One region of the Rhizobium beringeri genome, then DNA from elsewhere that is predicted to be linked to it. Evidence: predicted binding sites of a transcription regulator. Region 1 holds the regulator's gene; each other region holds the start of a gene.
The links. Region 1 encodes LexA, which represses DNA repair genes until DNA is damaged. Its sites were predicted from a motif close to TGTTCNNNNTGTGTTCNG; they were not measured.
Positions count from the first base shown of each region.

Region 2: the regulator LexA is predicted to act here: its motif matches at 2,181-2,198, upstream of ELH03_RS23185 (2'-5' RNA ligase family protein).
Region 3: the regulator LexA is predicted to act here: its motif matches at 2,291-2,308, upstream of ELH03_RS00275 (DNA recombination protein RmuC).

Region 1 covers NZ_SILG01000001.1:1,700,137-1,704,332, reverse strand. Annotated here, with positions in the region: gene eno (phosphopyruvate hydratase) at 1-94, opposite strand, end outside; gene kdsA (3-deoxy-8-phosphooctulonate synthase) at 340-1,185, opposite strand; gene ELH03_RS08725 (VOC family protein) at 1,182-2,078, opposite strand; gene lexA (transcriptional repressor LexA) at 2,277-2,996, shown strand; gene ELH03_RS08715 (ComEC/Rec2 family competence protein) at 2,977-4,196, opposite strand, start outside.
Region 2 covers NZ_SILG01000001.1:4,670,516-4,674,711, forward strand. Annotated here, with positions in the region: gene ELH03_RS23175 (ArsC family reductase) at 1-222, opposite strand, end outside; gene ELH03_RS23180 (M14 family metallopeptidase) at 342-1,403, opposite strand; gene ELH03_RS23185 (2'-5' RNA ligase family protein) at 1,506-2,105, opposite strand; gene ELH03_RS23190 (methylated-DNA--[protein]-cysteine S-methyltransferase) at 2,390-2,953, shown strand; gene ELH03_RS23195 (SDR family oxidoreductase) at 3,039-3,773, opposite strand; gene ELH03_RS23200 (oxidoreductase) at 3,832-4,196, opposite strand, start outside.
Region 3 covers NZ_SILG01000001.1:54,849-59,044, reverse strand. Annotated here, with positions in the region: gene def (peptide deformylase) at 25-540, opposite strand; gene ELH03_RS00280 (globin-coupled sensor protein) at 638-2,134, opposite strand; gene ELH03_RS00275 (DNA recombination protein RmuC) at 2,341-3,564, shown strand; gene ELH03_RS00270 (ribokinase) at 3,645-4,196, shown strand, end outside.

The DNA.
Region 1 (4,196 bases):
TGCTGCCATCTTCGAGATAGACATCGACTTCGACGGTGGGGTTGCCACGGCTATCGAGAATCTCGCGGGCAATGATATCGGTGATTGCAGTCATGGGTTCTTCCTGCTCGGTGGGTGATAAGTCGGTTCGAAACCTGTCTTAGTCGAAGGCGTGCAAATTACAATGCTGCAATTTCCAGCCTTCGAACCAGCGTTCGGATCTCGCCTAAAGCGCGTCGCGATCTTTCAGATTCGCTTGCCACGCTTTAGGTCTTTGGCTTTCCGCATGTCGTTGTCGCAAAACCGCTGCACACTTTTTCGCGACATGCCTATAGCACGATCATGTCAGGCTGTTGAACGTCAAGCCTTGGCGACCGCATCGAAGGCAAGCAGCTTTTCAAGCAGCCGCGGCATGTCCTTGAGATAGACCATGTTGGGGCCGTCCGAAGGTGCATTGTCGGGGTCCTGGTGGGTTTCGACGAAGACGCCGGCAATACCGGCAGCCACTGCTGCGCGCGCCAGTGTTTCCACGAATTCCCGCTGACCGCCGGAGGAATCGCCCTGCCCGCCCGGCTGCGCCACGGAATGGGTGGCATCGAAGATAACGGGCGCGCCCATAGCCGCCATGATCGGCAGCGAACGCATGTCGGAAACCAGCGTATTATAACCGAAGGAGGCGCCGCGCTCGCACAGCAGCACGTTCGGATTGCCGCTGGCATTGAGCTTCCTCAGGACGTTCTTCATGTCCCAGGGAGCGAGGAACTGGCCCTTCTTGACATTGACGACGCGGCCGGTCTTGGCGGCGGCGATGAGAAGGTCGGTCTGTCGGCAAAGGAAGGCCGGGATCTGCAGGACGTCGACGACCTTTGCCACCTCGGCGCATTGCTCGGCGGTATGAACGTCGGTCAGGACAGGAAAGCCGAATTCCTTCTTGAGGTCGGCAAAGACCTCCATGCCCTTTTCGATTCCGATGCCGCGTTCAGCCGAGAGCGAGGTGCGGTTCGCCTTGTCGAAGGAGCTCTTGTAGACGAGGCCGATGCCGAGCTTTCCGCAAAGCTCTTTCAGCGTACCGGCAACCATAAAGGCGTGGTCGCGGCTCTCCATCTGGCAGGGACCGGCAATCAGCGACAGGCGGCCGGTATTGGAAAAGGTGACCTGGCCTTGGCCTTCGCCGATCTTGACTTCGGAATTCGTCTCAGTGCTCATCGTGTCTCCTCGAAGGCGAAGAGCGTGCCCTGCCCGGGCGCGGGCTTCACCAGAATGCGATTGTTCTTGCGCGTGTATGTCACCCCGTTAGCAGCCAAATGCGCTTCTGTCACGGCAAGATCAGCGACAATGAAGAGGATTGCCCGGCCACGCAGGCCGCGATCGGCGGATGAGCCTGCGATCTCGAAATAGGCTTCCAGCCCTTCCGGCGTCATCAGGCTGATTTTCACGTTCGACGCCGCGACATTGACGCCGAAACCGGTTTTCTCGACTGCCGCTTGCGCCACGGCAAGGCCGACGAAGGCGGCGAAAGCGGCGGCATCAGGCGCGCAGAGCGCGATCTCGGCAATGCCGGTGACGCCATTGGCATGCGTTTCCAGCGCGCCGCGGTCGGCCGGCAGCGGATTGACGCGCTCGACGCTGAAAAGGAAGAGATCGGGCGCGCGCAAGTCGCCGGCAAAGGCCAGCTTGAAACCGGCAATGCTCTCGGAACCGTCCGGCATCGTCATCGGCCGGGTGAACTGCAGCATCTCGCCGGCGCTCGATCCGTTGCCGACGAAGTTCTGATGATCGATGCTGGCATCCTTACTACCGAAGGCAAGCCCCGAAAGTCCCTCCTCGCCGCAGCGGAAGCGGAAGGCCCGGTTGCGGGCGGTGAAGACATTGCCTAGGCGCGCCGATGCCTCGCTCTCCTCGACACTCGCAATCCCCAGCGGTTCCAGATAGGTCTTGTCAGCAAAAAAGACGCAGGCGTTTTCCGTTCCGAAGCGATGGCGTGCATCGGCGGCAACGGTGAAGCCGAGCTTGCCGAGCCTCTCGCGCGCCAGATCGATATTGACGACGGGCAGCACGACATGATCCAGCGGGTGCGGTTTGGCGGAATGCTCGTTCATGATATCCCTCCTGGAAACGGCAAGAGATGTGCGACGGCGCGCCCCTCAATGCAAGAGATGTGTCCCAATCCGGCGAATGAAAATAAAAATCTCAACGAGTTGGCACCAAGTTTTACGGAAATTTAGCTACTTGCGGAACACATATGGAACATATAGTGTCTGTTCTGGATTTGTTTCAATCACGAGGTCACAACGTCGATGCTCACGCGCAAACAACAGGAGCTTCTCCTTTTCATTCATGAGCGCATGAAGGAATCCGGCGTTCCGCCATCTTTCGACGAAATGAAGGATGCCCTGGACCTCGCCTCCAAGTCCGGGATTCACCGGCTGATTACGGCGCTCGAGGAACGTGGCTTCATTCGCCGCCTACCGAATCGCGCCCGCGCGCTCGAGGTCATCAAGCTTCCGGAAGCCTACAGCCCCAGCATTCAGCCCCGGCGCGGCTTTTCGCCGAGCGTCATCGAGGGCAGCCTTGGCAAGCCGCAGCCGGTCGCTAATCCTGCTCCCGCAAAACCCGTCGCCGACAACGGCAACTCGGTCTCCGTGCCGGTCATGGGCCGTATCGCCGCCGGCGTTCCGATCTCGGCGATCCAGAACAACACCCACGACATCGTCGTTCCTGCCGACATGCTCGGTTCCGGTGAACATTATGCGCTGGAGGTCAAAGGCGATTCGATGATCGACGCCGGCATTTTCGACGGCGACACCGTGATCATTCGCAACGGCAGCACCGCAAGCCCTGGCGACATCGTCGTTGCTCTCGTCGACGACGAGGAAGCGACACTCAAGCGCTTCCGCCGCAAGGGCGCCTCGATCGCACTGGAAGCGGCCAACCCGGCCTACGAGACCCGGATTTTCGGGCCGGATCGCGTCAAGGTTCAGGGCAAGCTCGTCGGCCTCATTCGCCGCTATCACTGACATCAGGCAGTCCGGATTCGGCAAAACTGTTGCTGCGCCAATCATAGGCGCGATGCCGCATCCACGGCCGCGACAATGCATCGAATGCGGTTGCGACCTCCAGGCCGGCGTCGGCGAAGCGCAACTCGACGGAACCGGTCCTGCGCAGCGTTTCGCCGGTGAAGAGCGTCGCCCCTGAGCGGCAGCTGTTGAAGCGCAGTCGGACCGACGTCACGACGATATCGGCCGCATCGCATGCCGGACCGAGATAGGCGGCGTTATCGATGACAGCAACCACATGACCATTGCCAAGCCTTGATGTGCACCAGGCCTTCTTGACGCAGGAAAAGCGGTTTGCTTCACCACCAGCTGCAGCCGCCCGCATCGCCGACCTTGCTTCGTTCTGCTGATCGCGGGAAAGCCTGACGCGGCGGTCTTCTCCCTCCGGCGGGATAGCAGGACCCTCCAGCATCTTCGGCGGGTGATGCGTCGGCAGGACCAGCGCTCTCTGCCACTGGTCGAAGATGAAATCCGGCGGTCTTTCACGGTTGGACGCCATGGCCGCCGCCTCGACGATTGCGACGAGACCACCATCCTCCGAAATCACCAGATCCGGCGGCCGGGGAGCCGGCAGAAGCAGCAGGATGAGCGTCGAGACCACGATGATCGATGTGCCGATATGGCGCAGCCGGGTGCGGAGCAGCGTCAGCAGCAGAAAGCCTGCGACGGCTATCGCGAAATACCAGGCGGGCAAGCGGCCGATGCCGATATCGCCACCCCAGCCGGACACCGTCTTTGCGACAGCGATCACCAGATCGAGGCCGAATCCGACGACCTTCCAAGGCAAAACGTCCAGACCGAAAGGCATGAGCAGCATCGCCAGCAGGCCAGCCGGCATGATGATGAAGGAGATGATCGGCATCGTCGCGAGGTTTGCCGGCAGGCCGTAGGCGGTCAGGCGATGAAAATGCTCGATGGAAAACAGCGCGGTGGAAAAGCCGCCGATCAGCGAGGTCAGAAAGACGCCGCCGAAGAAACCCGCAACCGTAACGATGGGCCGAAACACCGGCAGCTTCAGGAAGGCGTTTTCGCGGACGCGCCGGTCCTTCCACAGCTGATAGCCCGATACCAGCGCCAAGGTCGCGGCAAAGGACATCTGGAAGCTCGGACCCAAGACCTCGGACGGTGAAATGGCGAGGATGACAAGCGCAGAGAGAGCGA
Region 2 (4,196 bases), 3.0 Mb from region 1:
CAGGTTCTCGCGCTCCGCATCGGGCAATTTGCGGAAGGTGGTGCCGGCGCGGTTGAGCACGGTGTCGAGGCCGGCCTGGTCGATCCAGGCTTCGAGATGGGTGCGGTCGATACCGAGCGCCTTGTAATCGTGAAACTCATAGGCGACGCTGTGTTCTTCCAGCCAGCTGCGGGCCTTCTTCATCGTGTCGCAATTCTTGATGCCATAGATGGTGATGGCCATGCCCGATCGATCTCCTTGTGATGGCGCGAGATAACATGCACGAAGGCCGGCGCAAACGCCGTGCGACGTTTTATCCCCCGAGCGAGTCGACGATCGCAGCAGGACAAAACCGGCCCCGTTCAATTCTCCAGCGTGCCGGCCTTGCGGGAAGCCTTGCTGGGTTCGTCGCAGGCGATCTTCATCAGGTCGCCGCGCCGCCGCACCAGCCGGTCGGATGTTCGTGTCAGGATCAGCCCATCCTGCGGCGCGGTGAGCTCGATGCTGCCGCCCGGCTGCCCTGGCCGGGTGATGATCGTCGCCAGAAGGTCGCCTTCCGCAATCCTCTCGCCGATATTGCGATGAAAGAGCACGGCGCCGCCTTCCGGAGCGCGGATGATCTCGACATTGTCGAGCGGCACGGCCGGACCGGAAAATGCCGTTGCCGCCGGCTTTTCGTCACTGACGATCCCCCGTGCCGCGAGGAAACGCCAGAGCCCGTCGGCGTCCTTTTTCGCCAATACCGGATCGACGTCGCGCTTGCCGCGCAGCTCGACGGTGACGGAAAGTCTGCCGGGCAGCTCGAATAGGCGTTCGTCGGGAACTTCATATTTCCATGCAAAGCCGACGGCCTCCTCGAAGGCCGAGCTTTCGCCATCCGAAAGCAGCACGGCCTCCATGTCGAGTGCAGCGGCGAGATCGGCCGCCTCCGGCCAGAAGGCCTCGTCGATATAGGCATATTGCAGCGATTCATCGTCGCAATGCAGGTCGAGCACGAGATCGGCCCCGAGCGCCAAATGCAGCAGCTGTCGCTTCAATCTGTCGGTAGCCGGGTAATCATCGAGGTTTTTGATCAGCGTCGGGCGGTCGGCCAAGGAGATCAGCGGAAAGTCCCGGTTGAAATTGGTGCGTGAGCCCAAGTCGAAACGGCCCTGCAATTCGCCGAAATGCGATTGCGCCGCACCGATCGGATTGGCCTGCGGCACGATGGTGATGTCGCCCGCGATCTCTCCCTGGTTTTCTGCCTGCCGCAGCCTTTCGCAGAGGAAATGCAGCAGCACCGTTCCCGGCAGCTCGCCGGCATGCAGTGCCGCCTGGATATAGGTCTTTGGCGCCTTCGGATCGCCGCCCTTAAAGCGCAGCACCGGCAGCCGCCACTCCGTTCCCGGCGTATCGCCCGGGATGATGATCTCTGAAACGTCCATGCTGATTTCGCTCCCCGTTTGCACCAATGCCGGAACAGGCTTTCGGAGCTTTATGCGCGGAAATCAGGCAAGCGCAAGCCGAGATCCGCGGACTCGTTGCCCTTAGCCCAGCAGTGGCCAGCGATCGATAATCCGATGTTCGGTTTTTCCGAGAACACTGTGGATGAGCAGGAATTCGGACGCCGTCCATGAAACGGGTGCGTCGAGGGTCGTCGGCGGCACGGCTTTGCGGTCATAGAGCAGCGTCATATGCGGCGTGAAATCGCGGTTGATATTGTGGCGCAATCCGGCATTGTGCATGCCGACGCCCAGTTGGACATGCACTCGGGTGAGCGGCTTCCGTCCGCCCTCGCCGCAAAGCACAAGCGCTCGCGGCTGCGGAAATCGCATGATCCGGTCAAAGGTCATTGCGATCGGCGCACTCTCGACCGTGGCGCCGGCCTGTCGTGCCGCGAAGACCACATCCTCCGGCAGCTTCGGATAGTCTCCGACCCAGATGATCGACACATGCAATGTCGTCAGGCGCGGTCTGCCGGAAAGGGAGAAGGCTCGACCATAGTCATGGGCGATTGCGGCCACCTGCTGCTCGATGGCATCAGGAGGACAGAGCGCAAAGAAAAGCCGGTGTCCGCTGGCGTAGCTTTCGTTCCACCGTCCGCGACCATTTTTGTCGTCTCCGAAGTCGAGGGGCATTTGGTTCATGGAATTTCAGGTCGTCATGACCCACCTCGTCGTTTCCAAAACGCGCCGAAGGATACTCCGGAAGGACGCGACATCAAGAACAAAAAGAGAACATAATTTCCCGATAGGCTCGGCGTCACACTCATCCGAACCGTCGCCCCGGAACCGGGTGGCGAGGAGGCTCGGGCGACAGTGCAGGGGCGCATTGCAATTTTTCCTGAAAGCCCGGCGCGCGCAAGAAACGGGTTGAAACAGAGGCCGTCCCATACGATTTTGAGGGTCATCGAAAACGCGGAGGCTGTGTCATGGCCGAGACCATACACCACTATCTCATCTTCGAAACCGCGGGCGGTTTCTGCGGCATCGCCTGGAGCGATGCCGGCATCACCCGTTTCCAACTGCCGACCAAATCAGCAGAAGCGACCGAACGGCTTCTGCTGCGCCGCCTGCCGGATGCCGAACCCGGCGCGCCGACGCCCGCTGTGCTCGAGACGGTCGCTGCGGTGAAGCGCTACTTCCAGGGCGAGGAGACGGATTTTTCCGGCGTCGAACTCGATCTTGCAGGTCAGGATGCCTTCTTCCGGGATATTTATGCGGCAGCAAGGCGTGTCGGCTGGGGCCGCACCACCACTTACGGCGCGCTGGCCAAGGAGCTCGGTGTCGGGCCGGAAGCCGCTCGCGACGTCGGCCAGGCGATGGCGAAGAACCCGGTCGCTTTGATCATCCCCTGCCACCGGGTGCTTGCGGCCGGCGGCAAGATCGGCGGCTTCTCCGCTCCCGGCGGTTCGTCATCGAAGGCCCGCATGCTGGAGCTCGAAGGCGTCAACCTTGCACCGCCGCCGCCTGCCCAGCAGTCGCTGGGTTTTTAGGCGGTGGCTGTTTCGTTTTCCGCAATTCCGGACGCAAAACCGCTCTACACTTTTGCTGGAATTGCTTCGGCAAAATCTCGGCCGATCAATGCGGGCTGGCTGTCGGCCGGATGATGATCTCGCTGACATCGACGTCATCGGGCTGGCTGACGGCGTAGAGGACCGAATTGGCGATGGCCTCAGGGCTGATCGTGATCGCCCTGAAAGCCTTCATGGCATCCCGCGCCGTCGGATCGGTGATCGTGTCGGCCAGTTCCGATGTCGTCGTGCCGGGCGAGATGACGGTCACGCGGATACGATCGGTCTCCTGCCGCAGTCCGTCCGAGATCGCCCGCACTGCGAATTTCGTCGCGCAATAGACGGCAGCGGTCGGAGAGACGCTGTGGCCGCCGATCGAAGACAGGTTGATGATCTGCCCCGATCCCTGCGCCTTCATGATCGGGAGCGCCGCCGCGATGCCGTAGAGAACGCCCTTGATATTGACGTCGACCATCCGGTCCCACTCGTCGACCTTGAGAGCCTCGAGCGGCGAGAGCGGCATGACGCCGGCATTGTTGACGATAACGTCCAGCCGGCCGAATTCGGACTTGGCAAAGCCTGCGAAGGCTTCCACATCCGCCCGGTCAGTGACGTCAAGCTGTTGCAGGCGCACCGACCCGCCCTTTGCCGCGATGTCGCCGGCAAGTTCCTCCAGGCGCTCGGTGCGGCGTGCGCCGATGACGATATGGGCGCCTGCGGCAGCCAGCACCTTTGCCGCAGCCTCTCCGATGCCGCTGCTGGCCCCGGTGATGGCAATGACTTTTCCTTTGATATCAGACATTTCAAGCTCCATTTGCACGCCGCTCGCCTGGCGATGCGGCTGAGGGTTTTCTTGGCGGTTAGCTTGGGAAGTCGGCGCTGAGCGTCGTCTCCGCCCAGGCGTCGAAATTTGCGCGCAACGCATCGAGCCGTTCGCGGGCGATCTTCAGGGCGGGTGCGCCGAGCAGCAGGCGCAGCGGCGGCTCGTCCGCTTCGAATGCCGATATGATCGCGGTGGCCGCGCGTGTGGGATCACCCGGCTGATTGCCCGAGACCGAGCGGGTGGCCTGGCGCCGCTTGCCGGATGTTTCGGCGTAGTCGTCGATGATCGTTCTGGATTCGACCATCGACCGGCCGGCCCAATCCGTGCGGAAGGCGCCGGGCTCGAGGATCGTCACATCGATGCCAAGCGGTTTGACCTCATGCGAAAGCGCTTCTGACAAGC
Region 3 (4,196 bases), 1.6 Mb from region 1:
GGCCGGTGAATTTTCAACGCAGCGTCAGAGCGCCTTGGACTTTGCCGCCTTGGTGAATTTCTTGATGACCATCTCCCGCTTCAGCCGCGAGATATAATCGATGAAGAGTACGCCGTTCAGGTGGTCGATCTCGTGCTGCAGGCAGGTGGCGAGCAGTCCGTCGGCTTCCACGGTCTGTTCCTTGCCGTTGCGGTCGAGATATTTGACCGAGACGACAGCCGGGCGCTCGACCTCGGCATAATAATCCGGAATCGAAAGACAGCCTTCCTCATAGACGGAGCGCTCGTCGGAGGATTTGACGATCTCAGGATTGATGAAGACCTGCGGCTGCTTTTCCTCGCCCTCGCGCGAGATGTCGATGACGAGCATGCGGCGCGGCACGCCGATCTGGATGGCGGCAAGGCCGATGCCCGGCGCGTCGTACATGGTTTCCAGCATATCGTCGGCAAGACGCTGCAGGTCGGAGTCCACCCGCTCGATCGGCTTGGACAGCTGGCGGAGAACGGGATCGGGAAGAATGATGAGTGGCTTGATGGTCATGGCGTTCCCATAACCCATCTTTTCCGACTATGGAATTATCCGGCAGGCGGGGAATACGCTTTTTTGCATCCCCGCCTGGAATTTCGCCATATTCGCCTCAGGCCGCCCGGCGGGCAGCGCTGGCGGAACGGCCATCCGGCCGGGCGCGGAAGCGCCGCAGCAGCTCGATCAGGGTTTCCACCTCGTCCTTGAGGCGGCGGGTTTCCGCTGAGGAGTGCTCGACCATGTCCGAATTCTGCTGGGTAATCGCACCCATGTTGCGGACGGCGACGCTGACCTCGTTGACGCCGGTCGCCTGATCGCGGGCGGCGGCGGCGATATCAGCGACGAAACGGTTGATGATGTCGATGCGACTGATCATGTCGTTCAGCGCCTCACCGGTGCTGGAGACGATGCCGACACCCTGATTGACCTGGGTCGAGCTCTGCGAGATCAGGTTCTTGATCTCCTTGGCCGCTTCCGCGGTGCGCTGGGCGAGTTGGCGGACTTCCTGGGCGACGACGGCAAAACCCTTGCCGGCATCACCGGCGCGGGCCGCCTCGACGCCGGCGTTCAGCGCCAGCAGATTGGTCTGGAAGGCGATCTCATCGATGACGCCGATGATCTTGGAGATCCCCGTCGAAGATTTCTCGATGCCGGCCATCGCCGAGACGGCGCTAGTGACGAGTTCGCCGGAGTTCTTCGCCTTCTCTTGCGTCTCGCGCACGGCGTCCGAAGCCTTCTCGGCATTGGCGGCCGTCTGGCCGACGCTGACGGACAGCTGCTGCAGGGCGGCCGAACTCTCCTCGACGCCTGCCGCCTGCTGGGCAGTGCGCAGCGCCAGATCGTTGGTTGCATTGGAAATGACGTCGGCGCCGCTCATGATATGGCCAGAAGTCTCGCGCACGGACGCGAAGGACTGGCGAAGGGCGCTGACGGCGCGGTTGTAGTCCTCGGCCATCTGCTGGAAATTGCCCGGCAGGTCGGACGGCAGGGTGGCTTCGAGATCGCCGTTCGACAGCGCTTCCAGACCGCGGCGCAGCTGCTCCAGCGCGATCGCCTGATCGGATTCGGCCTGGGCACGCTCCTCTTCCAAGGCACGGCGCTTTGCTTCGAGCGTCTCGAGATAGACCGAGATGGAATAGTCCATGTCGAGCATGCCGGCCTTGATGACGGCCGACAGCTTCTCGGCCAACTGCTTGCCCTGCTGGCGCGCAAACATCGACGGCCACTGCTTCTCCATGATGCCTTTGACGAGTTCTGACATGACGATGGCGTAACCGCCAATATACCAGCGCGGCTCCAGCCCGATGCGGGCGTGCGTCCGGCCGACCGCGGTCACGCCGTTGACATAGCTCTCGTCGAACGCGCCGCCGGCCAGATTGGCCCAATGATCCTGCTGGCGCTTCTTGGCATGGCCGACATGGTTCCTATCGGCGAAGAAGCCTGCGACAGCGGGGGTCTTGGCGATCTTGGCGTAGAATTTATCGAGGGCGCCGCCGATCAGCTCTGATATGACAGGGCGCAGATCCCGCATCGACTTGCGCGCTGCCTCATCCAGTTCGATGAAATCGAGGCGCTGCCTGAGGGCACTGTCGGTCTGCTGGGCGGTCATGGGGATCTCTGTACTTGGCGCGACGCGCGCGGGAAGGAATTTCTGCGCCGCAGGTTTTGGCCAATATGGTTGAGCAATCGTTAAATCGGACGGCGATTTCTTCTCCCCGAGCGAGGAAGAGCGATAGCTTGCGAGGATATTGGGGGCCGCCCATTCCGTTCACGTTTTGATCTATATATTGCCATTTCTTCTGTTATGCTCGGGGCATGACCATCCATTCCGAATCGCTCGCTCTTTCCCTTGCCTCGATCAGCCCGGCCATGCTGGCGCTTATCGGCGGGGCCCTCGCCGTCCTCTTCGTGCTGGTGATCGTGCTTCTCCTGCGCGGCGCCAGCCTTCGCCGCGAGCAGGCGGAGGAAGCGAGCTTTCGTGCTGAGGAAAACGAAGCGCGGATGGCAGAGCTTTTGAAGATCCAGGCGGAGATGCAGGGCCGCATCGCGGCGATGACCGAGGTCTTCGGCGCGCGGCAGAGCGAACTCAACCAGACGATCAGCCAACGCCTCGACGGCATGTCGCAGCGCGTCAGCTCGACGATCACCGAGCAGACGAAATCGACGCATGAGAACCTGCAGCGGCTGCAGGAGCGGCTGGCGGTCATCGATGCCGCACAGAACAATATCCAGACGCTCGCCAAGGATGTCGTCGGGCTGCAGGCCATTCTGTCCAACAAGCAGACGCGCGGCGCCTTCGGCCAGTCCAGGATGGAAACGATCGTCGCCGACGGCCTGCCGATGGGCGCCTATGCCTTCCAGCAGACGCTGTCCAACGGTTCGCGGCCGGACTGCACGATCCGCATGCCGAACGGCGCGCCGCCGCTGGTGATCGACGCGAAATTTCCGCTCGAAGCGTGGAACGCGATCCGCGACGCCGGCAGCCCCGAGGCCGGCAAGATCGCCGGCCAGCAATTCCGCCGCGACATGGAGGTCCATATAAGGGACATTTCCGAGAAATATCTGATCCAGGGGGAAACCCAGGATACGGCCTTTCTCTTCGTGCCGTCCGAATCGATCTTCGCCGAGATCCACGAGCACTTCGAACCGGTGGTGCAGAAGGCGCACCGCGCGCGCATCGTCATCGTCTCGCCGTCGCTGCTGATGCTGTCGATCCAGGTCATCCAGGCCGTGCTCAAGGACCAGCGCATGCGGGCGCAGGCACATCTTATCCAGGGCGAGGTGGCAATCCTGATGGACGATCTCAGCCGCCTCGATGAGCGGGTGCGCAAGCTGCAGGGCCATTTCGCCATGGCGCAGAAGGATATCGACATGGTGGTCACGTCAGCCGACAAACTCACCAGGCGCGGCGCCAAGATCGAAGCGCTGGAATTCGAGGCCGGCGGCGATGCCAAGCCCGCCCGCGACAGCGAAGCCGCGGCCAAATCGGTGGAAAGCCGCACCGGTCTTCTCAAGCTCCGGGTGGTTGACGAGGAGTGACCGCTTCGGGCAGTGTCTCGCCCGCATGAAACAGTTGGAGCCTGATTTCACTTGCAGGCTCCAGAAGACGGGACACATTCATGATCACAGTTTTCGGGTCCATCAACATGGATCTCATCGCCACGACCGAGCGCCTGCCGAAGCCCGGCGAGACGGTGGCCGGCAACGGCTTTGCCACGGCCGCCGGCGGCAAGGGCGCCAACCAGGCGCTGGCGGCCCGGCGCGCCGGCCGCTACGTACACATGGCCGGTGCCGTCGGCAAGGATGCTTTCGCTGCGGAGGCGCTGGCCCTGCTCGATGATGCAGGTACCGACCTTTCTCTGATCAAACATGTCGACGGTCCCACAGGCACGGCGCTGATCCTTGTCGGCGGCGACGGAGAAAACATGATTGCCGTCGTTCCCGGCGCCAATGGCAAGGTCACACCTGCCGATGCCGAGACGGCGATCGGCCGCATGAACGAAGGCGATATCCTGATGCTGCAGCTCGAAGTGCCGGCTGCTGCCGTCGAGCGCGCGCTGTCGGCCGCCCGCGCCAAGGGCGTCACCAGCATCCTCAACCTCGCGCCGCTGATCCCCGATGCCCCGCGTCTCGGCCGGCTCGCCGATATCGTCATTGCCAACGAGACCGAA